DNA from 4 places in the Kitasatospora sp. NPDC059577 genome. Region 3 is predicted to be linked to each of the others. Evidence: riboswitches for the same ligand, from Rfam matches in the RefSeq annotation. Region 3 holds a riboswitch; each other region holds the start of a gene.
The links. Region 3 has a riboswitch for cyclic di-AMP ahead of ACFV0O_RS16530 (M23 family metallopeptidase). Riboswitches for the same ligand answer to the same signal wherever they lie in the genome.

Region 1 (7,210 bases), on a different contig from region 3:
ACCACCACCGTGCCGTACTGCGCCTGGCTGCTGAAGGGCTACTTCGACACCATCCCGGTGGAGATCGACGAGGCAGGCCGGGTCGACGGGCTCAGCCCGTTCGGCACCTTCTGGCGGCTGGTGCTGCCGCTCGCCCGCCCGGGCCTGGCGGTCGCCGCCTTCTACTCCTTCCTCACCTACTGGGCCGAGGTGCCGTTCGCCTCGACGTTCATGCTCAGCTCCGACAAGTACACGCTGGCCGTCGGCCTGCAGACCTTCGTCAGCGAGCACGACGCGCAGTGGAACCTGATGGCCGCGACCGCGGTGCTGATCGCGATCCCGTCCGCGGCCTTCTTCTACCTGGTGCAGCGCCACCTGGTCACCGGTCTGACCGCCGGCGCCTCCAAGTCGTGACGCCTGCCGCGGCACACCCCGCGCGCAAGGCCCCCCGCTCCTCCGATCCCCGAGGGATACCGTCCATGACCCAGAACCTGGCCGACACCTCCCGGCCTGCCGCCGACACCGCTCACGAGGCGAACGTCGGCGCGTCCAGAGGCTGGTGGCGGGACGCGGTCATCTACCAGGTGTACCCGCGCAGCTTCGCCGACTCCAACGGCGACGGCATGGGTGACCTGCCCGGCATCCGCAGCCGCCTGCCGTACCTGCGCGACCTCGGCGTGGACGCGGTCTGGCTCTCGCCGTTCTACGCCTCGCCGCAGGCGGACGCGGGCTACGACGTCGCCGACTACCGCGCGGTGGACCCGATGTTCGGGACCCTGCTGGACGCCGACGCCCTCATCCGGGACGCCCACGGCCTGGGGCTGCGGATCATCGTCGACCTGGTCCCCAACCACTCCTCGGACCAGCACGAGTGGTTCCAGCGCGCCCTGCGCGAGGGCCCCGGCTCCGCGCTGCGCGACCGCTACCACTTCCTCCCCGGCAAGGGCGAGGACGGCGAACTGCCGCCCAACGACTGGGAGTCCATCTTCGGCGGCCCGGCCTGGACGCGCACCGAGAACCCGGACGGCACCCCCGGCGACTGGTACCTGCACCTGTTCGCCCCCGAGCAGCCCGACTTCAACTGGGACAACCCGGCGGTCGCCGACGAGTTCCGCTCGATCCTGCGGTTCTGGCTCGACATGGGCGTGGACGGCTTCCGCATCGACGTCGCCCACGGCCTGGTCAAGGCCCCCGGCCTGCCCGACCTCGGCGGCTCCGACCAGCTCAAGCTGCTCGGCAACGACGTCATGCCGTTCTTCGACCAGGACGGCGTGCACGAGATCTACCGCAGCTGGCGCAAGATCCTCGACGAGTACCCGGGCCAGCGGATCGGCGTCGCCGAGGCCTGGACCCCGACCGTCCAGCGCACCGCCAACTACGTCCGCCCGGACGAGCTGCACCAGGCCTTCAACTTCCAGTACCTGGGCACCGACTGGGACGCCGCCGCGCTGCGCGAGGTGATCGACCTCTCGCTCGACTCGATGCGCCCGGTCGACGCCCCCACCACCTGGGTGCTGTCCAACCACGACGTCACCCGGCACGCCACCCGCTTCGCCAACGAGCCCGGCCTCGGCACCCAGATCCGCACGGCCGGCGACCGCGAACTCGGCCTGCGCCGCGCCCGCGCCGCCACCCTGCTGATGCTCGCGCTGCCCGGCTCCGCGTACGTCTACCAGGGCGAGGAACTCGGCCTGCCCGACGTCACCGACCTGCCCGACGAGGTGCGCCAGGACCCGTCGTTCTTCCGCCAGGCCGGGCAGGACGGCTACCGCGACGGCTGCCGCGTCCCGATCCCGTGGTCCGGCACCGAGGCCCCGTACGGCTTCGGACCGGCGGCCGGCGGGCCGTCCTGGCTGCCGCAGCCGGCCTCCTGGGCGGAGCTGAGCGTCGAGGCGCAGACCGGCGACCCGACGTCCACCCTGGAGCTCTACCGCAGCGCGCTGGCCGTCCGCCGGGCGCAGGCCGACCTCGGCGCCGGCACCGGGGTCGAGTGGCTGGACGGCCCCGAGGGCACCCTCGCCTTCCGTCGCGGCTCCTTCGTCTGCACCGTGAACACCACCGGCGAGCCGGTGCGGATCGCCGCCCCGGGCACGCTGCTGCTCGCCTCGACCGACCTCGTGGTGGACGGCGGCGAGACGGTGCTCGCTCCGGACAGCACCGGCTGGTGGGCGGTCTGACGTGGTTGCAATAGGCTCTGGGACCGTGACTACGGCGCGACTCTCAGACATCGCGGCACAGGCGGGGGTCAGCGAAGCCACCGTCTCCCGCGTGCTCAACGGCAAGGCGAACGTCTCCGCCACCACCCGGCAGACCGTGCTGGCGGCGCTCGACGTGCTCGGGTACGAGCGGCCGACCCGGCTGCGCCAGCGCAGCGCCGGGCTGATCGGGCTGATCACACCGGAGTTGAGCAACCCGATCTTCCCCGCGCTGGCGCAGGTGATCGAGCAGACGCTCAGCCGGCACGGCTACACGCCGGTGCTGTGCACCCAGACCCCGGGCGGATCCACCGAGGACGAACTGGTGGAGATGCTGGTCGACCGGGGGGTGGCGGGCATCGTCTTCGTCTCCGGGCTGCACGCCGACAGCACGGCCGACCACGACCGCTACGCGCGGCTGGCCGGGCGCGGGGTGCCGTTCGTGCTGATCAACGGCTTCAGCGAGAAGATCGACGCGCCGTTCATCTCGCCGGACGACCGGGCCGCGATGTGGATGGCCGTCCAGCACCTCGCCGAACTCGGCCACGAGCGGATCGGGCTGGCCGTGGGGCAGCGCCGGTACGTGCCCGTGCTGCGCAAGATAGAAGGCTTCACGGCGGCGATGCGGGAGGTGTTCGGGCGCACTCAGGAAGAGGCCGAGGAGCTCGTCCACCACACGTTGTTCAGCGTGGAGGGCGGGCACGCGGCGGCCGGAGCGCTGCTCGACAAGGGCTGTACGGCGATCGTGTGCGGGAGCGACATGATGGCGCTCGGGGCGATCCGGGCGGTGCGCCGGCGCGGACTGTCGGTGCCGCAGGACGTGTCGGTGGTCGGCTTCGACGACTCGCCGCTGATCGCCTTCACCGAGCCGCCGCTGACCACGATCCGCCAGCCGGTCGAGGCGATGGCCACGGCGGCGGTGGACGCGCTGCTGGAGGAGGTCGGCGGGAACGCCGTCCAGCGCGGCGAGTTCATGTTCCAGCCGGAACTGGTGATGCGCGGATCCACGGGGGCCTGCGCGCGCTGAGCGCCGGTCGCAGGGCCGACGGAAGGGCCCCGGAGAGGCAGTTGCTCCCCGGGGCCCTTCGGCGTGCGCCCGGTCAGCCTTGCCGGGCGGTGGGGCGGTCGGAGGTGGGGCGGTGGTCGTCGGCCGCGTCGCCGGTACGGGTCTCGGTGCGGCGGCCGCGGGCCGGGTAGTCGCGCAGGACCAGGTCGACGGGGCCCTGCGGGTTCCTGGCACCGGAGAGCATCGTCGCGTAGGTCGCGTAGGTCGCGTAGGTCGCGTCGAGCGTGACGGTGGCCTGGGCCATGTGACTTCTCCTCGGGTGCGGAGCGGCAGCACGCCCGTCGGGGCGGGGTTCACCACGGGGATACGCCGGAACCCCCGGGGAGAGGGACCAGACTCTCTCCGGGGGTGGCGGGTGGTCGGCGTTCGGGCGGACCGCCGAGAGGTGACAGATGACAGCTGACAGATGGTGAAATCCGTCAGCTGTCATCTGTTGCACGTCAACTGTTACGTGTCGGCTGTCGGCTGGTACCCGTCGGCCGTCAGCCGGTTCGCCGTGCTCAGACCCGGCCGGCGAAGTCCGGGGCCCAGTTGGCGATGGTCTGCTCGCGCACGCCCGAACTCGGGTTGGCGGCCTCGACGTACTTGCCGCCGCCGACGTAGATCGCGACGTGGTAGACGCCCGAGTCCTGGCCGTTGTTGGACCAGAACAGGAGGTCGCCCGGCTGCAGGCTGTCCAGCGAGACGTGGGTGCTGGCGGCGGCCTGGTCGGCGGCGACGCGCGGGACGGAGACGCCGGCGGCGCGCAGCGCGGCCTGGGTCAGGCCGGAGCAGTCCCAGCCGCCGTTGCCGGTACCGCCGTAGACGTAGGCCTGGCCGACCTTGGACTCGGCGAAGGAGACCGCGGCGGCCATGCTGCCGGTGGCGGCGGGGGCCGGGGCCGCAGCCTGGGTCTGGGTCTGGGTCTGGGCGGCCGGCTTGGCGTTCACGGAACCGCCGTTCGTGGACTGACCGGACTTCTGCGAGCGGTTGAACCAGGTGAAGTCCGAGCCGGACTTGTCGGTGGAGGCCGACTGCGGGCCCTGGGCGTGGTCGCCGAAGGACAGGTGCTGGCCCGGGTAGATGCTGTCCGGACCGTCGGTCAGGGTGCTGCGGTTGAGCTCGTACAGCCGCTGCCAGCCGCCCTGGACGTGGTTCTTGTCGGCGATCGAGGACAGCCAGTCGCCCGCGACCACGGTGTAGTCGCCGTCCTGGGCCCACTGCTGGTGCTTCTGGGTCCAGTTGCCGGTGGCGGTGGTGGCCTTGGCGTCGTCCTGGGCGGGAGCGGCGGGCTTGGCGGCGGGGGCCTGGGCGGGCTTGGCGGCGGGCTTGGCAGCCGGGGCCGGGGCGGCCGGGGCGGCCGGCTTGGCGGCGGCCGAGGTGTCGACGGCGGCCGGGGCGCCGCCCTTGGTCAGGCCGGCCTGGATCGAGCACACCGGCCAGGCGCCGGGGCCCTGCGAGGCGAGGACCTTCTCGGCGACGGCGATCTGCTGGTCCTTGGTGGCCAGGTTGGCCTGCGAGGCGTACGAGGTGCCACCGAAGGCGGCCCAGGTGCTGGAGGTGAACTGCAGGCCGCCGTAGAAGCCGTTGCCGGTGTTGATGGCCCAGTTGCCGCCGCTCTCGCACTGGGCGACCTTGTCCCAGGTGGCGACGGAGGCGGCGGAGGCGGTGCCGGAGACGAGGCACGGGACGGTGAGGCCGACGCCCGCGACGCCGATGGCGGCGATCACGCGGCGGGTGCGGCTGGACAGGCGGGTGCCGTTGGTGGGCAGCATGAAGACGTGGTCCTCTCCCACGCCTGCGAGGTGAGCTGTCGGATTCGGGCTGGAGTTGCCCGGCCGCGCTTGGCGCGGCTTCACCCCTAGCCCTGAACCGTTCCGGGAACGGTCCGGGGCGACTTACCTGTGGGTCCCCCGCTCCTGCCGTGGTGCGTTTTCGCGCTGCCAGGACATCCGACGGCAGGACTCGGCGTCGCGGATGAACTGGGTCCGTGTGGTCACGAACGGGGAGCACGTTAAGCAGACTTAAGTTCAAACTGCAAACAGCTGTGACGCCCATCACGGTTTAGTGGGAACTGCCAAAATGGCGCGTATCCATGATCGTAAATGATCGTTTTTCGGCAATCGCGTTGCGGATATCCACAACTGGCTCGGTTTCAGGAATCGCGTGACGGTGCGTCGAGGTGCGCGGTGGCGCATCGGTCGAGTCGGGGGAGTGGCCGGAGTCCGAGCGCTGATGAGTGCGCTCCCCTTTTCCTTGCAAATGACGCAAGAACGGACAATCTCCTTCATTGCCGCGAAGCTCCGTTAACCCCCGAAGGTCTCTGCGGCCACGGAAACTCCCAAAACCTTCACAATCGCCACAACCCCCACAACTCTCCTGTGGGGGTGCGCGGGCACGGCGAAGGGCCCGGAACGAAATCCGTTCCGGGCCCCGTGTGCGCGCCGGCGGGCGCGCGGTGTCGCTTACTGTCCGGCAGGCCCCTCAGCGGCCGCGTGGGCCCGTCGGGTGCCCTCTGCGGCCCCCTCGGCCTCGGCGGCGGCAGCCGCCTCCGCCTCGGCCCGCGCCAGCTCCTCCGGGGAGGGCGCGGGCAGCGCGGCCAGGTAGGTGGAGGCGATCAGCTGGCCGACGGTCGGGTACGCGCCCAGCGGCGCCGCCGACGGGCAGCCGGTCTCCTCGGCCGCGGTGGCGAGCAGCTCGGAGTCGGCCTCCGGCCCGATCACCAGCGGGGCCAGCGCCGGGCGCTGGGCGCCGGTCTCCCTGAGGTGGTTGACGGCCGCGGCCACCGAGCCGGGCACGTCGAGCGCGGCGGCCACGACCGGGATGGCCAGCCGGGCGGCCAGCAGCACGCCGGTGATGCCGGCCGCGGCGGCGGCGTCCTCGCCGCCGACGGTGGTCAGGACCACGCCGTCGGCGGCGGTCGCGATGGCGAACAGACGGGCTCGGTCGGCGCGCGCCAGTCCGGCCTCGGACAGTCGCACGTGCACGGCCTCGGCCAGGAGCGGGTGCGGGCCCAGTGCGTCGGTGACGGGCGCGCCGTACTCGGCGGCGAGTGCGTGGAGTTCGGGCAGGAAACCGTGCGGTCCGGGCACCAGCGGCACCAGGACGGGCATCGGCAGCCCGGCCTCGGCGGCCGTGGCCAGGAGTTCGGCGACGGTGCGCTCCTCGCCGCCCTCACCCTCGGCGGACTCGCCGGGGAGGTATCCGACCGTGGCCTGGACGCCGTTCTGCTCGCTGCGGACGATCGAGAGCAGTTCCTCGACGACCGAGCGGGACTCGGGCCCGGCGGTCGCGGGTACGGCGAGCACCAGGGCCGGGGCGCCGGAGGGAATCTCGGGGCGCTCGGGACGACGATGGCGCCCCCGCGCACGGGAGCCTGGAGTGCGGACGGGCAGTGGCGCGCCCGGGATGGCTGCGGTGCTCATGCCGGAGATCGTAGGACATCGGCCCGTCCGGCCTGCAGTCGGCTGCCGTACGGGTTTCGCGCAGCGGCAGTGCGGACCCGGTGTCCTGGGTGGGCCGGTCCGGGCGGTTTACCCGCAATCCGGACATTCTTCGCCCAACCCCCGTGCGTGCGTGGGCCATTGCCTTGACGTACGCCGCGAGGCACTGCGTTGCACCCGCCGTGCGTGAGATGTCTCACAGCCCGGAGGTCGCCTGACGGAGGGTCACGGCGGCGCGACTCCCGGCATTCGAAGATCAACATTCAGGGGGGATTCGCTCACGGCCGGTTATCGCAACCCCGACGATTCAGTCGGCTATGTCCGTTTACGTACCGTCAGGAGAAGGCCCCGTGAAGAGTTCGGGGCCGCCGGTGAAAGGCCTCGTGCACCTGCAATGTCCCGTGCTGATGCACGTGCACTGCAGCTATCATCGCGTCAAGTGAGGCGTTGTGCCGGACCGGTACGGGGCCGGTCCGTTCGTTCGGCGGTGCCGGGGGCGCCGCGCTGGACAACAACTCCGGAGCTCTTCGGGAGACTTCTATGCACGA
Region 2 (7,210 bases), on a different contig from region 3:
TCAAGGAGGGCCAGGTCGGCTCCTCCGCGATGCCGCACAAGATGAACACCCGCTCCTGCGAGCGCGTCAACGGCCTGGCCGTCATCCTGCGCGGCTACGCCTCGATGACCGGCGAGCTGGCCGGCGACCAGTGGAACGAGGGCGACGTCTCCTGCTCGGTGGTGCGCCGGGTCGCGCTGCCGGACGCCTTCTTCGCGTTCGACGGCCTGCTGGAGACCTTCCTGACCGTCCTCGACGAGTTCGGCGCCTTCCCCGCCGTGATCGAGGCCGAGCTGGACCGCTACCTGCCGTTCCTCGCCACCACCAAGGTGCTGATGGGCGCGGTGCGCGCGGGCGTCGGCCGGGAGACCGGGCACGAGGTCATCAAGGAGCACGCCGTCGCCTCCGCGCTGGCGATGCGCGCGGGCGCCCGGGAGAACGAGCTGCTGGACCGCCTGGCCGCCGACGAGCGGATCCCGCTCGACCGGGCCGCGCTGGACGCGCTGCTGGCCGACAAGCTCTCCTTCACCGGTGCGGCCGGCGCCCAGGTCGCCGAGGTGGTCCGCCGGGTGGAGGCCGTCGCGGCCGCCTACCCCGAGGCCGCCAAGTACGCGCCGGGCGACATCCTCTGAGGTGCCGCATCCGTTGACGCGCCGCTGATGTGACGCAGCGTCAGCTCTCGGGCGAGGGCCCTGCCGCCGGACCGGTGGCAGGGCCCTCGTGCGTGCGGACGTGGCCCGGGTCGAGCGGCGGGGTGGTGCCGCAGTTCCACTCGCAGTCCGGCTCGGCCACCGGGTGGTCCTCGGGGTCGAGCACGTTGCCGCGGACGGTGGCGAAGGCGATCAGCCCGCCGCCGACCAGCAGGCCCGCGCAGATCAGCATCGCGGTGTGGAAGGCGGCGTCGACCTCGGCCGGCACCCGGTAGGCGTCGCCGCTCAGCCCGGCCAGCGCCGGTAGTGCGGCCACCGCGAGCAGACCGGCCGCCCGGGCGGCGGCGTTGTTGACCCCGCTCGCGATGCCCGCGTGCCGGACCTCGACGGCGGCCAGCACGGTGGCCGTCAGCGGTGCGACCAGCAGGGTCATCCCGCAGCCCATCACCGTGACGGCGGGCAGCACGTCCGTCCAGTAGGAGGAGTCGGCGCCGATCCGCAGCATCAGCAGCACGCCGGCGGCGCACAGCAGCGGGCCGACGGTGAGCGGGATCCGCGGGCCGATCCGCTTCCCCAGGCGCCCGGCGCGCGCCGACAGCGCCAGCATCAGCACGGTGATCGGCACCAGCGCGAAGCCGGAGACCAGCGGGGAGAACCCGGCGACGATCTGCAACTGCACCACCAGCAGGAAGAAGACGCCGCTGAACGCCGCGTACACGCAGAGGGTGACCAGGTTCACGGCGGTGAACAGCCGGGAGGAGAACAGGCCGAGCGGCAGCATCGGCACGGGCGTGCGGCGTTCGACGACCACGAAGGCGGCGCCGAGCACCACGCCGAGCACGCCGCTGATCCAGACCGCGGCGGACACGCCCTCGCCGGCGGCGGTCAGGGCGTAGGTGATCGCGCCGAGGGCGAGCGCGGCGAGGACCGCGCCGAGCGCGTCGAAGCGGCCGGAGGCGCTCTCGTCCCGGCTCTCCGGCACGGACCGGGTGGAGACCGCGATCACGGCCGCCGCGAGCGGCAGGTTCAGCAGGAAGATCCAGCGCCAGCCGGGGCCGTCCACCAGCCAGCCGCCGAGGAAGGGGCCGACCGCGGCCGACACCCCGCCGAGGCCGGACCAGAGGCCGACCGCCGTCGAGCGGTCGTCGGGGTGGAAGACCGCCTGGAGCATGGCGAGCGAGCCGGGGGTGAGCAGCGCCCCGCCGATGCCCTGGACGGCGCGGGCGGCGATCAGCACCTGGATGTTCGGTGCGACGGCGCAGGCCGCGGAGGCGACGGCGAACCAGACCACGCCGATCAGGAAGACCCGGCGCCTGCCGTACCGGTCGCCGAGCGCGCCGCCGAGCAGGATCAGGCCCGCCAGGGTGAGCAGATAGGAGTTCAGCGTCCATTGCAGGGACGCCAGGGAGGCGCCGAGGTCGGCGCCGATCCGGGGCAGGGCGACGTTCACCACGGTGCCGTCGAGCATCGCCATGCTGGAGCCGAGCACCGTCGCCAGTAGTACCCAGCGACCCTGCGCGGTGCCCAGGCGCAGGGTGCCGGCCTCGGAGGTGGCCACGGCCCGATCCTCCGCCCCGTGGGGCGTACGTGACAAGGCTCACCGGTGGTGTGTCGGCGGCGGGGGCGCTGTGTGAGCGGTCGGCTGCGCGCTGTGGCCGACTTCGGCGCAGGGTCGCGGATCAGTGGCTCGGGGTGAATGGATGGTGTACGCACCGTGCTGGGGATCATTCGGAGGGTCACCGCACCCAGGAGGGATCGTTGCGGCTTCAAGAGATCGACATTGCTTCACCCGAACGGATGGGTTTTAGTTCAGCGACCGCCCGGCCAGTCCGGACGGATCCGCCGGGTGGAACGCCGAGTCCTGCCGCTGCCCGGTGGTTCGATCTGAACTCTGTACGGCAGGAGCGGGGGACCCACAGGTAAGTCGCCGGACCGGAGTTCGCGCTTTTCGGAGCGCGGGCGTCCAGGGCCGGCTCGGGGTGAAGCCGCACATGCGGCCGGGCAACTCCAGCCCGAACCCGACAGCTCACCTCGCAGGCGTCGGAGAGGAAACTTCCATGCCTGCTCAGGCTCGTCGTATCGTCCTGCCCCGCGCCGCCCGCATCGGCATCGCCACTGCCGTCACCGGTGTCTCCTTCGCCCTCCCGCTCGTCACCGCGATGAGCGCCCAGGCCCACACCGCCCCCGCTGCCCCGGCCGCGCCCGCCGCCGTGGCGCCTGTCGCCGCCGCCAAGCCGGCCGAGAAGGCCGCTCCGGCTGCTCCGGCCGCCGCGGCCGCCACGTCCGAGAGCTACCGCGTCGTCAGTGGTGACACCCTGTCCAAGATTGCCGACGTCAAGAACGTCGAGGGTGGCTGGCACGCGCTGTACGAGCAGAACCGCTCGGTCGTCGGCGCCAACCCGAACCTGATCTTCCCGGGTCAGCAGCTCACCCTCGCCGGCCACGCCGCCGCGCCGTCCGCGGACGCCGCCCCGGCCAAGCCGGCCGCCCCGGTGGCCCCGGTTGCCCCCGTGAAGCCGCAGACCCAGGTCAAGGTCACGACCGAGGCCGCCAAGCCCGCCGCCCCGGTGCAGACCCAGGTTCAGACCGCCGCTCCGGCCAAGGCCGTGACCGCCGCTCCGGTCGCCGCCACCTCCGGCTTCGTCGCGCCGCTGGCCAACCCGGTGCTGGGCGAGGCCTACGGTGTGGCCGGCTCGATGTGGGCCTCCGGCCACCACACCGGCCAGGACTTCGTCGCCTCCACCGGTACCCCGCTGCGCGCCGTCGCCAACGGCGTCGTGGTCAAGGCCGGCAACGGCGGCGCCTACGGCAACGAGGTCGAGATCAAGCTCGCCGACGGCCACTACGCCCAGTACGCGCACCTCTCGGTGATCGGCGTGAAGATCGGTCAGACCGTCACCGTCGGCCAGCAGATCGGCCTCTCCGGCGCCACCGGCAACGTGACCGGCCCGCACCTGCACTTCGAGATCCGCACCGGCTCGGAGTACGGCTCGGACATCAACCCGGTCACCTACCTGCGCGCGCACGGCGTCGCGCTCTGACCCTCCGGGGATCAGGTCCAGGGTTTCAGGAACCACCACTGCCGCGGAGCGAATCGGTCCTCCGGGATGGTCATGTCGGGTGACCGCTCGACCGGATGATCGCCGTGCAGTGGACATGGGCGCGGGACACGCCCAGGCCGGCCCGGCTCGCGGGATTCACCTCCCTCGCGAGCCGGGCCGGCCGCTGCCGTTTCCGGGCGGGACGTTTCCGGGGCGCGACGTTCCGGGTGCGTGACCTTCCGGGAGGCGGGGCGGCAGGGGCGCGGGGCGGTTCGATGCGGGGCGGGCCGGTGTCGGGGCTGGCGGCGTCGGCGGTTCGTGCGCGGGCGGTGGGTCAGCCGGGGATCGCGGGTGGGCGACGGGTCTGCCGAACGCGCCGGAACGGGTAGGGAGTTCGGGGGTCCGGCGGCCGGGCTCGGGCGGTTCCGCGTCGTCGGGCGAGGGTCGTCGGGCGAGGGTCGTCGGACGAGGGCGGTTCCGCGTCGTCGGGCGAGGGTCGTCGGGTGAGGGGGAGCGGGCCGGCTTCGTCGGGCGAGCGGTGACGGGGTGTCGGTCAGCCGCGGTGGGCCGGCAGGCCGTACTGGGCGGCGGCCAGCAGGTCGTGCATCCGGTGGCCGAAGTCCTCGGTGTCGCAGGCCGGTTCGGGGAAGACCAGGCGGACGTCGCGGTGGCCGTCGGGGTGGTCCAGGCGCAGCACCAGGCCGTGGCGGTCCAGGGCGAGCGGGCGGACGTCCGGGTTCCGGGCGAGCAGCACGGGGTCGAGGAGGCGGGTGAGGACCTCGATCGCGTCGGCGTGGTCGTCCGCGAAGTGGGTGAGCATCGCGGCCTCGTGGCGGGCCATCGGGTCGGGGCCGGCGAGGGAGAGGTCGGCGGCGGTGACCGCTCCGGTGCCGTACGGGGTGGCGAGGACGGCGTGGGCGACGTCCACGCGCAGGTGGACGCTGAGGCCGTCGTCGGCGAGGTGCGCCAGTCGCAGCCGGCCGGCCAGGGTGAGCCGGCCGCGGACGCGGTCCCGGACGGCGACGGGGGAGACGTCGGTGACGTCGAGGACGACGGGGAGGCCGTCGGTGGCGTGGGCGGCGGCCACGGTGAGCGGGGCGTCCAGCGGGGCGCGCATTCGCAGGTGGGAGCCGTGGACGGAGACCGGAGTGTCGAGGTCGTGGTGTTCGCCCAGGGCGCGGACGACGAGCGAGGAGGTCGTGCTGAGCAGGCTCTGGATCCGTTCGGCGGTGGTGGGCTCGGGGACCTCGGTGTCGCCGGTGGGCTGGCTCATGGACGGACCTCCAGAAAGTTAGGTGAGCCTAACCTAATATTCGCGTCGGAGTTCGGCAAGCAGGCGTCGGGACGTGCCGAAGGGCCCGGACGGGCGGCGGTCCGGGCCCTTCGGCGGAGCGGGCGGCGCGGCGTCAGGCGAGGACGGCCTGGGCGTCGATCTCGACCAGCATCGGCTCCTGCGGGAGCTCGACGAAGACGGTGGTGCGGCAGGGCTTCACTCCGCCGGGCTCGATGTTCTCCTCGATGAACTCGGCGTAGACCTCGTTCATCAGCGGGAAGTCGGCGCGCTTGGTGAGGTACACGCGGAACATCACCACGTCCTCGATCGTGGCGCCGCCGGCCTCGACGACGGCCTTGACGTTCTCCAGGGTGCGCCGGGTCTGCGCCTTCACGTCGCCGTGGTGGAGGTACTCGCCCGTCGCCGGGTCCTGCGGGCCCTGCCCGGAGACCTGCAGGATCGGGCCCTTGCGCACGCCCTGGGAGAAGGTCCAGGCGGGGGCCGGGGCGCCCTCGGTGCGGATCTCGGTCTTCTCGCCGGTCGGGGACTGCTCGGGGGGCATGGGACTCCTCGGATATCGTGACGGTTCGTCAGGGGTGTTCGGGGCGACCGCAGTCGGCCGAGACGGTGCGGGTGGTGGCGAGCAGCTGCGGGAGGAGGTCCAGCACCTGCTCGTACGGGAGGACGACGTCCGGCACGGAGATGGACGCGGCGGCGACGACCCGGCCGCTGGCGTCCCGGATCGGTGCGGCGACGCAGTTGATGAAGGCCTCGTGCTCCGCGTGGTCCTGCGCCCAGCCCTGGGCGGCGACCCTCTCCAGCTCGGCGAGCAGCGCCTCGGGCGTGGTGAGGGTGTGTTCGGTGTGCGGGGTGAAGTCGATCCCGGCCACCACCCTTCGCCGCTCCGGCAGGGGCAGGTCGGCCAGCAGCACCTTGGACACGGCCGCGCTGTGCAGGGCGGCGCGCAGGCCGATCCGGGAGTACATCCTGACCGGGTGGCGGGAGTCGAACTTGTCGATGTAGACCACCTCGCCGCCCTCGTAGGCGGCCAGGTGCACGGTCTGACCGGTGGCGGCGTTCAGCTCGGCCAGGTGGGGGGCCGCGATCCGGCGGATGCCGCGCTGCTCCAGGGCAAGGCCGGAGAGGGCGAAGAGGCCGGCGCCCAGGTGGTAGCGGTAGGCCGCGTCGCGGTAGACGAACCGTTCCTCTTCGAGGCTCTGCAGCAGTCGGAGCACGGTGGTCTTGTGGACGCCGAGCACCTCGGCGAGCTGGTCGAGGGAGCGTTCGCCCTCGCCGAGTTGGGCGAGGATGCGCAGGGCGCGGGTGACGGTCTGGCTCATCGTGCTCCGCTTCGAGGGCTGGGGTTCCCGCTCATTGTGCCCGGGCCCGGGCGGGCGCCCGGCGTCCGGTCACCGGCGCCGTGGGCGTCGTCGGCGGGGGTGGGGCCGCCGGTCCGTGCGCCGTGGCGGGCCTGCGCGGGGTCGTCGGCCCGTGCGCGGTCGGCGGTGAGGGCGGGGCCGGTGATGCCGTCCGCGCTGACCCGGGTGGCGGCCCAGTCCGCGGGGGAGGCGTCGAGCAGGGCCGACACCACGGCGGCGGGCGGCAGTTCGGCCTGGTCGCCGTGGGCGGTCAGCGCGCAGGCCGCGCTCAGGTGGCCGAGCCGCAGCCGGCGGCGCTGGTCCAGGCCCCGGACGGTGCCGGCCAGGTAGCCGGCCGCGAAGGCGTCGCCCGCGCCGGTGGCCTCCACCACCTCGACGGCGAGGGCCGGTTCGGTGACCGCCGTGCCGTCCCGCTCCAGGGCGGTGACGTGCCGGTCGGCGTCCTTGACCACGAGGGTGGCGGGCGTCGGGAAGCGGCGGCGCAGTGCGACGGGGTCGCCTGCGCCGAAGGCGGCCTGCGCCTCGTCGGCGCCGAGCAGCAGCAGGTCGGCGGCGTCCAGCAGCGACGGCAGCACGGACGGGTCGCGGTCGCGCCAGAGCGACGGGCGCCAGTTGAGGTCGAAGCTGACCAGCCGGCCCGGGCGGCGGTCGGCCAGCAGGGCGCGCAGCAGGGCGAGGCAGTCGTCGGAGAGGGCGGCGGTGATGCCGGACAGGTGCAGGAGGCGGGCGTCGGCCAGCAGCGGGGCGGCGGCCGGGTCGGCGAGCAGCGCGGGGGAGAGCGCCGCGGCCGCGGAGCCGCGCCGGTGGTAGTGCAGCCGGCTGCGGCCGGGGCCGAGGTCGTGGTCGTGGCCGGTGGTGCCGCCGACCTCCTTGAGGTAGAGGCCGGTC
Region 3 (7,210 bases):
GCAGGTGGCGGGTGACCTCCGGGTCGCCGAACAGCGCGTGCAGGGCGTCCACGTCGCCGTCGGTGTGGTGGTACTCGCGGATGGCCAGCCGGGGGCCGACGAGTCGTACGGGGACCATGGCTGCCGACCCTACCGGCCCCCGGCGACTACCGTTCGGACTATGAACGACGAAGACCTGCGGCTCGCCCCGCGCACCAGGGCCGCCGACCTGCTCGCCTGGGCGGCCGATCAGGGCCGCACGCCGGTGGCCGAGGGGCCGCTGCGCGCGGTGCTGGCGCTGCTGGAGCTGGGCGGGAGCAGGATGCACGACGGCTGGCCCGAACTGACCTCCGACGCGGTGGAGCACCTGCTGTACGAGCGGCTCCACCTGTACGTCCAACCCCTGCCCGAGGAGGACCCGCTCGCGTACGGCGACGCCGTCCGGCTGCTGATCGACCACCAGCGGGCGGCCCGGCGGCTCAACGCCAAGCGCCAGGAGCGGCTGCACGCGGAGGCCGAGTGGCAGGGCGAGGTCGCGGCCGGGCTGCTGCGCCGCGCCGACCTGGTGACCTGGCCCCGGCTGTACACACTGCTGCTGCACGCGTACGGGGTCGACGTCGCGGACGGGGCGGCGGTGCGGGACTGGCTGGCCGGTTTCGGGGAGCTCGCCGAGGAGGAACGGCTGGCCGCGTACGAGGCGCTGGCGCCGGCCGGCTGGCTGGACGAGCCGGACGAGCAGGGCTGGGGACCGGGCCGGGTGCTGTCGGTCGGCATGGCCACGGACGGCGCGCGGCGACTGCTGGAGCAGGGCCTGATGCGGCGCAGCTACCGCAACCTGGCCGAGCTGAACGCGCTCGGCCGACCGATGCCGGACGAACTGACCGGTGACTTCGGGCAGTTCGAGGAAGCGGCGGTCGACGCGGCGCTCGACCTGTTCGGGGTGTGGACGGTGCCGGGGCTGCCGCGGCTGCTGGTGGAGGAGTTCCCGGAGCTGGCGCCGGAGCCGGGCCCGGAGGAGATCGACGCGTACCTGGCGCAGCTGCCCGCGGAGGAGTGAGACGTCGTGACGGAGCCCCCGGTCGTCGCGTACGACCGGGGGCTCCGCGCTGCTTCGGGGGCTGCCCGGGGTGCTCCGGGGGCTCCGCGCGCTTCCGGGGCCCCGGCGGAGGGTCCGCTACGGGGTGAGGCCGCGCTGCTGGAGCCAGGGCTCGGGGTCGACCGGGGCGCCGCCGCCGGGGCGGACCTCCAGGTGCAGGTGCGGGCCGGTGACGTTGCCGGTGGCACCGACCTTGCCGATCTGCTGGCCCGAGGTGACCTGGCCGGCGCCCTTGATGATCGAGGAGAGGTGGCAGTACCAGATCTCGGTGCCGTCGGGCAGCGTCTCGACGATCCGGTAGCCGTAGGAGCCGGACCAGCCGGCCGAGGTGATGGTGCCCTGGCCGAGCGCGTACACCGCGGTGCCGGTGTCGGCGGCGAAGTCCAGGCCGGTGTGCACGTTGGCCCAGTAGCGGGCGCTCTGGCCGTAGTGGGCGGAGAGCCGGTAGTCCTTCACCGGCAGGGTGAGGGCGGCGGCGCGCTTGGCCTCGGCCTCCTTGGCGGCGGCCTTGGCCTCGGCTTCCTTGGCGGCGGCCTTGGCCTCGGCCTCCTGCGCGGCCTGCACGCGGGCGCCCTCCTCCGCGGCGGTGCGCTGGCTGTCGGCCTGCTGCTGGATGCGGGCGGCGAGCGCGAGGCCGGGGTCGGCGGAGAGGGCGACCGGGGTCTCGTCCGGGGCCTCGACGGCGGGGGCGGCGGCCGGGGTGGCCGAGGCGAAGCCGGTGGCGCCCAGGGTGGCGGCGACCGCGGTGACGCCGAGCAGCGGGGAGGCGCCGCGGGTCTGACGCGGCATCCGGTGCCGGTTGGTCTCGACCTCGGGGCCGAAGGCCTCGGGCGCGTCCGCGCCGGGGTGGTCGAGGAGCTGGGTACCGGCTGCGGGGCCGGCCGGGTGTGCCGGGGTGTGCGTCGACGCCACGGAGGCGCGCTCCTTTCCTTCCTTCGCGCCTACCGGGTTAGCTGACGGGTTCGGAGCAGGAAGGTCTCCTACGGCCGGGCCGGGGCCCCGCCGATTCACCCCAAGGAACGTGGTTCCCCGGCTCCCTGACCTGCCCGGAGGCCGGCCGACGGGATTAGGCGACGGCGCACGGTGCCGTCTGGGTACGGCGTTGACGACCGCGCTGCGTTATCAAACGTTAATCCTAGGGCGCTCCGATTCCAAGCCATCCGTCCGGGACGACCGCGGAGCGGATGATCGGACGTCAACGAACGACCCCTCATGCGAGCACCCCATCTGAGTACCCCTACTCATGTGCGGTCACACCGGGCGGCCGCATCCTGGCGCCATGAGCGCACCGATGCAGAACCGCACCACGGCCGCGTACTACGTCCAGGCCATCCTCTCCTTCGCCCTGTCGGGCACCGCCGTCGCGGTCGGGATCGCCTACCTGCCGGTCGGCGGGTGGACGCGGGCCTTCCTCGGGATCGGCCTCCTCTACACCGCCACCTCCGCGTTCACCCTGGCGAAGGTGGTCCGGGACCGGCACGAGTCGAACGAGATCGTCAGCCGGGTCGACCAGGCCCGGCTGGACAAGTTGCTCAGCGAGCACGACCCGTTCAGGGTCGAGGGGGCCTGAGGCGGGAGCGCCCGACCTCCTCCCGCGCCCGGACGCTTGACAGCTAAGGCTATTAGCCTTAGCTTTATGGCTATCGGCAGCACCGCCGATGCCCGCGACGGCGGACCGAGGAGGCCCACCATGAACGCCACCGACACCCCCGACACCCAGTACCTGGCCCTGCCTGGCGGGCGCATCGCCTTCGACGACACCCGGCAGGGCGACGGCACCCCCGTCGTCCTGCTCCCCGGCATGCTCGACAGCCGGGCCGCGTACCGGCACCTCCGCCCCCTGCTCGTCGCCGCCGGCCACCGGGTCGTCACCGTGGACCTGCGCGGCTTCGGCGAATCCTCCATCGCCTGGGACGACTACGGCCCGGCCGCCATCGCCGACGACGTCCTCGCCCTCCTCGACCACCTCGGCATCGAACGCGCCGTCCTCGCCGGGAACTCCTACACCGGCGCCACCGTCGTCAAGGCCGCCGGGGACGCGCCGGAGCGGGTCGCCGGAATCGTCCTGATCGACGCCTTCGTCGAGAACCCGCAGCCGGGCGCCCTCATGCGCGGCGCCCTGCGCCTGATGGGCGCGGCAATCGTCCACTGGCCCGCCTCCTGGGGCTTCTACCTGCGCCGGATGGCCTTCCCCGGCGCCAAGCCCGCCGACTTCGACGCGTACGTGAACGGGCTGGTCGCCGCCCTGCGCACCCCCGGCCGCAAGACCGCCACCCGCGGCTACGTCAGCGGGGACTCCGCGCCGGCCGGCTGGACCGCCGCAGTGCGGTGCCCGGCACTCGTGGTCATGGGCAGCAAGGACCCCGACTTCCCGAAGCCCGAACTCGTCGCCGACCGGCAGGTCGCGGCACTCGGCGCGCGGAAGGCGATGATCGAGGGATCCGGGCACTACCCGATGGCCGACGCCCCGCAGGCCACCGCGGACGCCCTGCTGCCCTTCCTCGCCGAACTCGCCTGACCGCCGGCGCCCGACGTTCCCCGCCGGCGCCCGACAGATTCCCCGCCCGACTCCCGTACGGAGAACCCGAAGCCATGCCCCGCGTAGGACTGACCCCCGACCAGGTCGTCGACCACGCCCTCGCCCTCATCGACGAACAGGGCACCGAAGCACTGACCCTGGCCGCGGTCGCCGCCCGCGCCGGGGTCGCCACCCCCTCCCTGTACAAGCACGTCAGCGGCGGCCTCGCCGAACTGCGGCGGATGATCGCCGTCCGGGTCACCGAGGAACTCGCCGACCGCCTCGCGGACGCCGCGGTCGGCCGCAGCGGCGACGACGCCGTGGCCGCCGTCCTGCGCGCCTACCACGCCTACGCCACCGAGCGCCCGCACCGCTACAACGCCCTCCCCCAGGCCCCGCAGCCCGACGACGACCTGGCCCGGGCCGCCACCCGGCTCGTCGGCGTGATCATCGCCGTCCTGCGGGAGTACGGCCTCGACGGCTCCGAGGCGATCCACGCCGCCCGCACCGTCCGCTCCCTCGCCCACGGCTTCGCCTCCCTCACCACCGCCGGTGCCTTCCGGCTCTCCGAGGACCTCGCCACCACCCAGGAGCGCCTCATCACCACCCTCACCACCGGCCTCCGCAGCTGGCCCGCGTAGCAGGCCGGGCAGTCGGGGCGGCAGTCGGGGCGGCGGGCGGCCGGCGGCCGATCCTGATGCCGTACGGGTGGCCGCCGTCGGCGCTGCCGCTGCGTCCGGTGCGCGCGGTGGCGCAGGACGTCCCGGACGACCGGACCCCGGTGCTGGTGCCGGTGTCGGTGCCGGTGCCGGTGCGGCGGCTGGGTCACCCCTCACCGTCCGGGGAAATGGGGTATTAAGAATCAGTGCCCCCCTCCGAGGACGAGAACCGGACACCGGACGAGAACCGGACGCCGGACCGGCGCCGGACCCCACTGAGCAGTCCGACCGCCCGCAGTGCGATGCGCTGCGTGCGCCTGCTGCTCGGCTGCGCCGACGCGGCCGAACTGCTGGGCACCGTCCTGGCCGAGGGCCCGGTGTGGATCACCGGCGAGGGTTCCGCGCTCTACCTGCTGGATTCGGCGGGCATGCTCCGGCTGACCGTCTCGCACGGGCTGCCGGACTGGGCGCACGAGCGCTACAGCGTGGTCGATCCGGCCGGTGAGCTGCCCGCCGCGATGGCCCTGCGGCTGCGCCGCCCGTACCTGTTGAGCCCGGAGCACACCGGCGTCGACTACCCGAACCGGAACACCGGCATGGGCACCGGGATGGTCGCCGTGATCACCCTGCCGATGGTCGTGGACGAGCGGCCGGTCGGCGTGCTCGCGCTGGCCCTGGCCCACCGGGGCACCGTCCCCCGCCGTGACCTGGACGTCCTGGAGACGATCGCCGAGGCCTGCGCGCACCGGCTCTCCCACCTGCTGGACCACGCGGACGCCCGGCTCCCGCGGGACGCCCGTTCGCCGCACGGCGTCCGGTTATCCGACGGCCCGGCGCCGGAGGGGGCGGACGCGCTCCCCGCCGGGCTGGCCCACCCGCTGCTGTCACTCGCCGTCCGGTCCGCCGGGCACGGCGCGTTCGAGCGCGACCTGGTCACCGGGGAGAGCTTCTGGGACGCCGCGGCGTTCCGGGTGACCGGCCGGCCGGTGTCCCCGGACGGTGCCGCCCCCGAGCTGGACCGGCTGGTCCATCCGGAGGACCTGCCGGACGTGCAGGCCGCGCTCGCGGAGGCGCTGGCCGCCGGCGGGCGTTACCGGATCGGCTACCGGGTGCTGCGCCACGACGGCGGGGTGGCGCAGGTGGAGGAGTCCGGCGAGGTGATGCTGGACGTGCACGGGCGGCCGGTGCGGATCGCCGGGCTGCTCGCGGACGTCGGGCACCGGGAGCGGCCGCCGGCCGACGAGGGGGCTTCGCCGGGCGCAGCCCGGACGGCGCTGCTGCTGGCGCTCACCCGGGCCCTGTCCCGGGCGGTGACCGTCCGGGACGTCACCACCGCGGTGACCGACATCGTCCGCCCGGCCCTCGGCGCCGCGGGCATCGTCCTCGACCTGGTGGACGAGGGCCGGCTGCTGCCCGTGTCGCACACCGTCTACGGGGGGCCGCGCCGCACCGAGCTCACCCGGCTGGCGGACCTGTCGGAGTCCGTGATGCAGCGTTCGCTGGCCCGTTCCGCCCCGCTGTTCAGCGAGCCCTCCGCCGCCCGCGCCCGGCGGGACCCGCTCGCCCCGGCCGCCTGGGCGGTGCTGCCGCTGGTCGCCTCCGGGCAGCAGGTCGGCTCCTGCCTGATCACCTTCGCCGCCGAGCGGGCGTTCAGCCGCGAGGACCGCACCCTGTACTCGGCCTTCGCCGGCATCCTCGCGCAGTCCCTGGAGCGGGCCCGGCTGTACGACACGCATCACCACCGGGCCACCGAGCTGCAGCGGGCGATGCTGCCGCGCACCCTGCCCCGGTTGCCGGGGGTCGCCAGCGCCGCCCGCTACCTGCCGAGCACCGAGGGGATGCAGATCGGCGGTGACTGGTACGACCTGCTGCGGCTGCCGGACGGCCGGATCGGGCTGGTGATCGGGGACGTCCAGGGGCACAACGCCGAGGCCACCGCCGTGATGGGCCAACTGCGCAGCGGCCTGCGGGCGTACGCGACGGACGGGCACGACCCGGCCGCCACGCTGACCCGCACCAGCCGGCTGCTGTCCGAGCTGGACACCGACCTGTTCGCGACCTGCCTCTACCTGACGCTGGACCCGGCCGACGGCGAGCTGACGGCGGCCCGGGCCGGGCACCCGTCGCCGGTGCGGATCACCGCCGGTGCCCGGGCCGTGGAGCTGGACCTGCCGGGCGGGCCGCCGCTGGGGGTGGACCCGGACCTGCCGTACCCGCTGGCGGTGGACCGGCTGGCGGGCGGCGAGACGCTGCTGGCGTACACGGACGGGCTGGTCGAGGACCGCGAGGAGGACTACGACGAGTCGGTGCAGCGGATGCTCGGCGGGCTGGAGCTGTGGGCCCGGCAGGCCGGACCGGGCCGGATCGGTCCGGCGCCCGCGCTGGAGCGGCTGGCCGACCTGCTCACCCTGAACGTCACCGAGCGGCGGTCCCGGCCGGATGACGTGGCACTGCTGCTCCTGCACCGAATGTCACCACTTCCGTAACATCCTGCACACACATCCCACACACCCCCTGGCGCGAATCGGCCATCGGGCCCACCGGCGGCCCGTCCCGACCGCCCCGACGGGGCCCGGCCGACCCCTCGCCAGCTGCGGCGATCGCGGGCGAACGAGTCCGGATTGAGGCCGGATTGACTCGATTTTGACGAGATCCGGTCACTTGGCGAGATCCGTTCACACCTTCGTAGGATCATCACCCTAGAATTCGCGGCGTGACGATGACTCAGTGGTCCGTAACGGCAACCGGCGTACTCGCCGTCCTCGCCCTCGTGGCCGCCGCGCGGTACCACGCCGTGTCCGTCACCCAGCGCGGCCGTGCCGACCGGCTGCAGCACGAACTCGCCCGCCTCCAGGAGCAGCTCACCGCCGAACTCTCCCGCCGCGGCGCCGAGCTGGCCGCCGTCCAGCAGGAGCAGGAACTCACCGCCTCCACCCAGCGGGCCTTCCTCAGCGTCGC
Region 4 (7,210 bases), on a different contig from region 3:
GGCCGCCGAGGCGTCCCGGCTGGTGGAGAAGCTGCAGGCGGAGCTGGCCGAGGTGCGGGCCGCCGCGCGGGCGGACCTGGAGCGTCAGCGCGCGGAGTCCGAGGGCGTCCGGCGGGAGGCCGAGTCGCTGCGCAAGAAGGTGCGGTCGCTGGAGAGCGACACCCGTCGGGCGCAGGCGGAGACGCGCCGGGTGGCCGGGGAGCTGGAGGCCCTGAAGGCCCAGGGCGCGGCCGAGCGCAGCGCCGCCGAGACCGAGGCGCGGCGGCTCAGGCACCGGGTCTCCGAGCTGGAGACCGCCGCCGAGCAGGGCCGCCGGTCCGCCCGCGAGGGGCGCAGCGTCGAGGACATGAGGCTGCGGCTGCTGCTGGACACGATGTTGCAGTCGGCCCAGGGGCTGCAGCGGGAGCTGGCGCTGCCGGTCTCCCAGATCCGCCCGGCGGACCTGGTGGAGGCGGTGGTGCCGGGGGCGGCCTCGCCGCACGACGTGGCCCGGCGGGGGCTGGCCGAGGACGACCCGGCGCTGCTGGACCAGCTGTTGGCGATCCCGCAGGTGCACCTGGTGGTGGACGGCTACAACGTGACCAAGACCGGTTATCCGACGCTGCCGCTGGAGCAGCAGCGGATCCGGCTGCTGGGCGGGCTGGCGATGCTGGCGCAGCGCACGCAGGCGGAGGTCACCTGCGTGTTCGACGGGCAGGACCTGGACGTTCCGGTGATGATGGCGCCGCCGCGCGGAGTCCGGGTGCGGTTCAGCCGGACCGGGGAGACCGCGGACGAGCTGATCCGCCGCCTGGTGCGGGCGGAGCCGCAGGGCCGTCCGGTCGTGGTGGTGTCCGCCGACCGGGAGGTCGCGGAGGGCGTGCGGAAGGCGGGCGCGCGCCCGGTGGCGTCAGTGCTGCTGCTGAACCGGCTGGCCCGGCCCTGAACCGGGCCGGGCGGGATGACGCCTGCTCAGCGCCGGTTTCGCAGTGGTGTGCGGGTCCGGTGAAGTCGGTGTGGGAAACGGAGTTCACGCCTTCGGGGGAGTGGCAAAACCGGTAGATCCGCACTAGGGTCTGCCGTCAAACCTATTTTCCGGAATCTCATCCAATCGGGTGAGTCCGTTGGAAGAAGGAGCCGGTCCCTTGGCCTCCCACCGCCGTCCCAAGCAGCCGAGCCGCGCGCGGGTCTCCGTGCTCACCGCTGCCGCTGCGACCGCGGTCGCCCTCTCGGCCCAGGTGGCCGCCCACGCCGCGCCGCAGCCGAACAAGACGGACGTCAAGGCGCAGATCGACCAGCTCCAGGAGGAGCAGGAGCAGGCGGCGGAGAAGTTCAACGGCGCCAAGGAGCGGTCCGACCAGCTGCGCAAGCAGGCCGACCAGCTGCAGGACCAGGTGGCCCGCGGCCAGGAGCAGATGACCCAGCTGCAGGGCGGGCTGGCCGAGGTCGCGGGCGAGCAGTACCGCACCAACGGCATCGACCCCTCCGTCCAGTTGATGCTCTCCTCCGATCCGTCCGGCTACCTCCAGAAGGCCTCCACCGTCCAGCAGGCCAGCGCCAGCCAGGCCGAGGCGCTCAAGGGGCTGCTGGACCAGCAGCGCCGGCTGGACCAGGAGAAGTCCGAGGCCGCCGCCGTGCTGGCCTCCCTCGACACCACCACCAAGGACCTGAACCAGGCCAAGGCGGACGTCAACACCAAGCTGCAGGCCGCCCAGGACCTGCTGAACTCGCTCAGCGCCGCCGACCGCGCCGCGCTGAAGGCCCAGCAGGCGCAGGACGACCGGGCCTCGCGCGGCAGCGACCGGGTCGACCTGAGCAACCTGCCGCCGGCCAGCGGCTACGCGGCCGTGGCCGTGGCCAAGGCGATGAGCAAGCAGGGTTCCCCGTACGTCTGGGGCGCCACCGGGCCGAGCACCTTCGACTGCTCCGGGCTGATGCTCTGGGCGTACGGCCAGGCGGGCGTCTCGCTGCCGCGCACCTCGCAGGAGCAGGGCCACTACGGCACCGCGGTGCCCGGGCTGGCCGCGGCGCAGCCCGGCGACCTGGTCATCTACGGCGGCGACATGCACCACGTCGGGATGTACATCGGCAACGGCATGGTGGTCCACGCGCCGCACACCGGTGACGTGGTGAAGGTGATGAAGGCCGACGCGATGCCGATCAACACGATCCGCCGGGTCTGACGGCCCGACACGCCGGAGAGGTTCGACCGGCCCCTGTGATCCGCACCACCCCCGTCGGGGGTGGTGTTCAGGTTTTCGAGCGTTTTGCGACCAACGGGTGAGACCTGATCAGCCTTGCGTACGGCAATGGTCACCATCGGTCATTTTCACAAAGGAACTTGGGTAATCTTCCGTCTTTTTTCTGACAAGGATTTGAACCGATCACGGTTCAGTTACTAGGGTCATGCCCCAGAGCACCGCAGTGTCGATCACCCAGCCAGGGTGGCGGCGGTGGTCACCGTCGAGTTCGCGAGGCAGCGGGGCAGGTCGAAGCGACTGCCCGACAGGGGAGCCCAGCAAGCGGGGGCGCTGCGCAGCGGAGCCGGGGAACCACGTTCCTCCGGGGTGAATCGGCGCCAGGTCGGCCGGTGGAACGGCCGTGAGGCGTCGTAGGGCATGCTTCCGGCCCGAACCCGTCAGCTCACCCGGTAGGCGGACGTAGGAAGAAGGAGCCCGCCTTCGTGGCGTCCCATCGTCGTCCCAAGCCAGCAGGCCGCGCCCGTGTCTCGATCCTGACCGGTGTCGCCGCCGCAGCCGTCGCCCTCTCCGCGCAGTCCGGCGCGCACGCCGACCCGCAGCCGACCAAGGACCAGGTCAAGGAGCAGGTCGACCAGCTCAACGTGCAGGCCGAGGTGGCGACCGAGCAGTACAACGCCGCCCAGGAGAAGCAGCAGACGCTGGAGAAGCAGGTCTCCGGTCTCCAGGACCAGGTGGCCCGCCAGCAGGAGCAGGTGACCGACCTGCAGGGCGGCCTCGCCCAGATCGCCGGGGAGCAATACCGCAACGGCGGCATATCCCCGACCGTCCAGCTGATGTTCTCGTCCAGCCCGGACAACTTCCTCACCCAGGCCGGCACGCTGAACCAGGCCGGCGACACCCAGAAGAACCAGCTGAAGCAGCTCCAGGAGCAGCAGCGCAAGCTCGACCAGGACCGCGCCGAGGCCCAGGGCAAGCTCGCCGAGCTGGAGTCGACCACCCAGCAGCTGAAGGCCTCCAAGGACGAGGTCCAGAACAAGCTGAAGGCCGCCCAGGACCTGCTCAACACCCTGACCGAGCAGGAGCGCCAGGCGCTGCGTGCGGCCGAGGAGAAGGCCGCCGCCGACGCCAAGGCCCAGGCCGACGCCGCGAAGGCCCAGCAGCAGGCCGCCGACCGCGCCTCGCGCGACAACAGCCGCACCAACCTGTCGGCGCCCTCGTCCACGCCGGCCGGCGCGCTCCCGGCCCCCGGCAGCTCGCGCGGTGCCGCCGCGCTCTCCGCCGCGGCCTCCAAGGTCGGCAGCCCGTACGTGTGGGGCGCCACCGGCCCGAGTTCCTTCGACTGCTCCGGCCTGATGGTCTGGGCGTTCAACCAGGTCGGCGTCTCGCTGCCGCGCACCTCGCAGGAGCAGGCGCACGCCGGCACCCGGATCGGCACCGACCTGTCCCAGGCCCAGCCCGGCGACCTCCTGATCTTCTTCGGGGACGCCCACCACGTCGGCATCTACGCCGGCAACGGCCAGGTGCTGCACGCTCCCAAGCCGGGTGCGTCGGTCCGCTACGAGGCCGTCACCAACATGCCGCTGAGCAGCATCGTGCGGGTCTGATCCCCGCTCGGCGCCTCCGGGCCCGGTCTTCCACCACGGAAGGCCGGGCCTGCGGCTTTTCCGGCTGCTCGGGCTGATGTCCGATTAGGAGTCAAATATTCGGGTCCGGAGGGGTTTGGACTCGCTTGCCCGGACTCGCTAACGTCTGCCACCGGACTCCCGCTCGACGGCCGCCCGCAGTGGGGCGGCGGCGGGGCCGCGCCGCCGGATTGGAGCCGTTGCCGCCATGCCCGTGCACCGCCGTTCCCAACTGCTCGCCCGCGCGCTGGTGCTGACGGCGGCCGCCACCACCGCGCTCGGCGTCGCGACCGGAGGCAGCGCCCAGGCCGCCCCCGGCAGCCCGGACCCGACCGACCGCAAGGAGGTCAAGGCGCAGGTCGAGCAGCTCTACGAGGAGGCCGAGCAGGCGTCCGAGAAGTACAACGCGGCCCTGGAGGCCCAACGGCGCCTCCAGGGCGAGACCACGATCCTCCAGGGCGAGATCGCCGTCGCCCAGGACCAGCTCAACGAGCTGCGCGGCAGTCTGGCGACCGTGGCCGGGGCGCAGTACCGCGGCGGAGGGATGGCCCAGGCCGCCCAGCTGATGCTGTCCTCCGACCCGGAGGGGTACCTGGCCCGGGCCCGGACCATGGGCCAGGAGGCGCAGCGGCAGCAGGAGACGCTGCACGAGCTGGTCGCCCGCGAGCGCCGGCTCGACCAGCGGCGCGTCGAGGCGACCGGCAAGCTCGCCGAACTGGACGAGGCCCGCCGCTCGCTCGCCGACGGCAAGCAGCAGATCCAGCAGCGGCTCGCCGCGGCGCAGAAGCTGCTCAACGGCCTGGGCGCCGGCGAACGGGCCAGGATGACCGCCCAGGACGCCCGGGACGCCGAACAGCGCGCCACCCGCGGCACCGACCGGCTGGACCTCGGCTCCGCCCCGGCCGCCTCCGAGCGCGGGGCGGCCGCGCTGGCGGCCGCGGTGCGGATGGTCGGGGCTCCGTACGTCTACGGAGCCACCGGGCCCCGCGCGTTCGACTGCTCCGGTCTGATGTACTACAGCTGGCGGCAGGCAGGAGTGACCCTGCCGCGCACTTCGCAGGCCCAGGCGTACGCCGGCCGGCGGATCAACCTCTCCGAAGCGCGACCGGGAGACCTGGTGATCTTCTACCGGGACATGCACCACGTCGGCATGTACGCCGGCGGCGGCGTGATCGTGCACGCCCCCTACCCGGGCGCCAAGGTCCGCTACGAGAGCGTCAACGCCATGCCGGTCTCGGGGGTGGTCCGGCTCTGAGCGCCTCGACGTGCGGCCCCCACGGGCCGCATCCGATAGACCGGCCCCGTCGCGCGCTGTCGCGGCGGGGTGCGCTGCTGCTCGCGGCCGGCGGGCTGGCCCAGCTGTCGCTGCCGCCGGTCGCCCCGGCGGCGGCACCGGCCCGGCAGGCGGCCGATCGGCGCGCCGAGGTGGCCGCGGTGCTGGCGGAGCGGGCACGCTCGCTGCCGGCCCGTTCGGGGCTTCCGGTGGTCGGGGCGGCGTACCGCAACCTGGTGCTCGCCGCGGGCGGCGGGCCGGACCGGCTGACCGCCGCGGCCGACCTGGTGGTGCGGATCGCCGGGTACGACGACGACCCCGTGGTGTACCCGCGCCGGATCGCGCTGACCGGGGCCCAGGACGGCTGGCGGGTCGAGCGCGAGGAGAGTGCGAGCGGGCCGCCGGCGCTCTGGGACTTCGGCCCCGGACGGTCGGCGCCGGGCGCGCACTGTCTGGTGCTCGGGTCGGCCGACGGACCCGACCCGGCCGGACTGGTCGCGGTGGGGGACCGGGCGGTACCGGCCGTCGAGGAGGTCTGGGGCGGGGCGTGGGCCGGTCGGCTGCTGCTCGAACTGCCCGCCACCGAGGAGCAGTTCGCGCGACTGTTGGAGGTCGACCCGGCGGGCTGGGCGGGCATGGCGGCGGTCACCGTGGCCGCCCCTGGCGCGCCCCGGCACACCCCGGCGGACCGGGTGCTGGTCAACCCCGAGGCGTACGGGCGCCTCAGCGACTTCGGCCGGCAGGTGGTCATCACGCACGAGGCCACCCACGTCGCGACCAGGTCCGACACCCGGGCCTGGACGCCGCTGTGGCTCTCCGAGGGCGTCGCCGACTGGACCGCCTACCGCGACTCCGGCCGCAGCCCGCAGCAGATCGCCCCCGAGCTGGCCCGGGACGTCGCCGCCGGGCGGCTGCCCGCCGACCTGCCCGAGGACCGGGACTTCGCCGCCGGGGCCGCCGGCATCGCCCAGGCCTACGAGCAGTCCTGGCTGGCCTGCGAGCTGATCGCCCGCCGCTACGGGCCGCAGCGGCTGGTCGCCTTCTACCGGGCGGTCGGCGCGGCCGACGGGACGGACGAGGATCGCGAGCGCCGGACGGACCGGCTGCTGCGCGCCGAACTGGGCGTCGGCCTCGGTGAGTTCACCAGGCTCTGGCAGGCCGAGGTGGCGGCGCTGAAGGACTGAGGCCGACGGCCGGAACCGACGGCCGGAACCGACGACCGGAGTCCGGCCCTTCTGCTCGGGCCCGGTCCGGCGTGGTCCGGCGTGGCCGGTTCAGCGCCGCTGTTCGGCCGGCGCGCCCGGGTGGTCGATGCCGTCCAGCAGATCCTGCTCGTACGCGATGCCCGGGCGCACCGGGTAGCCCGCGGCCGGCAGCGCGGCCGGGTCCCGGTCCAGCACCACCGTCGGCGGCAGCGGTGCCTCGCCGCGGGTGGAGCGCCACAGCCGGACGCAGGAGAGCACGGCGGCGGCCACCAGCAGCAGGTTGCGCAGGGCCAGCACGGTGATCGCGAGCGGGTCGCTGGCCAGGACCTGGGTGAACATCGTCGGGAACTCGACCAGCGTCAGCGGGCAGGCGATCAGGATCAGCAGCGCCACCGGCCGCTGGCTGGTGCCGCGCACGGTCAGGCAGACCGCCGCGACGCCGACCAGCCAGACCAGGTACTGCGGGCTGATCACCCGGCTGGTCACCACGAAGATCAGCAGCGCGCACAGCGCCGCGTCGTACATGGTGGCCGCGTTGCGGCGCTTGGAGGTGAAGCGCCACAGCAGCAGCCAGAGGAAGCCCAGCACCGTGCCGGCCATCATCACCTTGCTGATCACGCCGACCCACGGCCCGAGCATCTCGGGGGAGCCGTAGTTCATGGTGACCCGGCCGTCCCAGCCCCCGGCGATCCGGGCCAGGTGCAGCGGCAGGGCGCCGACCGACTCCACCTCGATGCCGCGGTCCTTCTGGAAGGCCAGGAAGTCGAAGGCGCCGTTCATGCCGGCTGCCAGCAGGAAGCCGATCGAGACGGCGGTGGCCCCCGCCAGCGTCCAGGAACGGCGGGTGCGGCGGCCGGAGGGGGTGCCGATCAGGCCGAGCAGCGGCCAGACCTTGACGATGCCGCCCAGGCCCAGCAACAGCCCGCCGAC

Region 1: it holds a riboswitch for cyclic di-AMP, as region 3 does, so the genes downstream of both, ACFV0O_RS18900 (transglycosylase family protein) here and ACFV0O_RS16530 (M23 family metallopeptidase) in region 3, are expected to answer to the same signal.
Region 2: it holds a riboswitch for cyclic di-AMP, as region 3 does, so the genes downstream of both, ACFV0O_RS33580 (peptidoglycan DD-metalloendopeptidase family protein) here and ACFV0O_RS16530 (M23 family metallopeptidase) in region 3, are expected to answer to the same signal.
Region 4: it holds a riboswitch for cyclic di-AMP, as region 3 does, so the genes downstream of both, ACFV0O_RS07880 (NlpC/P60 family protein) here and ACFV0O_RS16530 (M23 family metallopeptidase) in region 3, are expected to answer to the same signal.

Annotation. Positions count from the first base shown of each region.
Region 1 is NZ_JBHWBZ010000021.1:106,458-113,667, forward strand. It holds gene ACFV0O_RS18880 (sugar ABC transporter permease) at 1-393, shown strand, start outside; gene ACFV0O_RS18885 (glycoside hydrolase family 13 protein) at 459-2,156, shown strand; gene ACFV0O_RS18890 (LacI family DNA-binding transcriptional regulator) at 2,182-3,201, shown strand; gene ACFV0O_RS18895 (hypothetical protein) at 3,275-3,484, opposite strand; gene ACFV0O_RS18900 (transglycosylase family protein) at 3,741-5,015, opposite strand; cyclic di-AMP (ydaO/yuaA leader) riboswitch at 5,002-5,159, opposite strand; gene ACFV0O_RS18905 (hypothetical protein) at 5,685-6,644, opposite strand; gene ACFV0O_RS18910 (DUF397 domain-containing protein) at 7,203-7,210, shown strand, end outside.
Region 2 is NZ_JBHWBZ010000061.1:24,155-31,364, forward strand. It holds gene purB (adenylosuccinate lyase) at 1-611, shown strand, start outside; gene ACFV0O_RS33575 (MFS transporter) at 652-2,187, opposite strand; cyclic di-AMP (ydaO/yuaA leader) riboswitch at 2,502-2,684, shown strand; gene ACFV0O_RS33580 (peptidoglycan DD-metalloendopeptidase family protein) at 2,687-3,670, shown strand; gene ACFV0O_RS33585 (DUF2470 domain-containing protein) at 4,224-4,943, opposite strand; gene ACFV0O_RS33590 (RidA family protein) at 5,077-5,505, opposite strand; gene ACFV0O_RS33595 (IclR family transcriptional regulator) at 5,534-6,283, opposite strand; gene ACFV0O_RS33600 (sugar kinase) at 6,280-7,210, opposite strand, start outside.
Region 3 is NZ_JBHWBZ010000017.1:113,877-121,086, reverse strand. It holds gene ACFV0O_RS16540 (GNAT family N-acetyltransferase) at 1-118, opposite strand, end outside; gene ACFV0O_RS16535 (hypothetical protein) at 161-1,036, shown strand; gene ACFV0O_RS16530 (M23 family metallopeptidase) at 1,154-1,987, opposite strand; cyclic di-AMP (ydaO/yuaA leader) riboswitch at 2,000-2,158, opposite strand; gene ACFV0O_RS16525 (YiaA/YiaB family inner membrane protein) at 2,355-2,645, shown strand; gene ACFV0O_RS16520 (alpha/beta fold hydrolase) at 2,712-3,593, shown strand; gene ACFV0O_RS16515 (TetR/AcrR family transcriptional regulator) at 3,668-4,234, shown strand; gene ACFV0O_RS16510 (SpoIIE family protein phosphatase) at 4,459-6,738, shown strand; gene ACFV0O_RS16505 (sensor histidine kinase) at 6,972-7,210, shown strand, end outside.
Region 4 is NZ_JBHWBZ010000006.1:12,502-19,711, forward strand. It holds gene ACFV0O_RS07870 (NYN domain-containing protein) at 1-925, shown strand, start outside; gene ACFV0O_RS07875 (NlpC/P60 family protein) at 1,125-2,162, shown strand; cyclic di-AMP (ydaO/yuaA leader) riboswitch at 2,499-2,652, shown strand; gene ACFV0O_RS07880 (NlpC/P60 family protein) at 2,663-3,784, shown strand; gene ACFV0O_RS07885 (NlpC/P60 family protein) at 4,011-5,057, shown strand; gene ACFV0O_RS07890 (hypothetical protein) at 5,237-6,259, shown strand; gene ACFV0O_RS07895 (glycosyltransferase 87 family protein) at 6,350-7,210, opposite strand, start outside.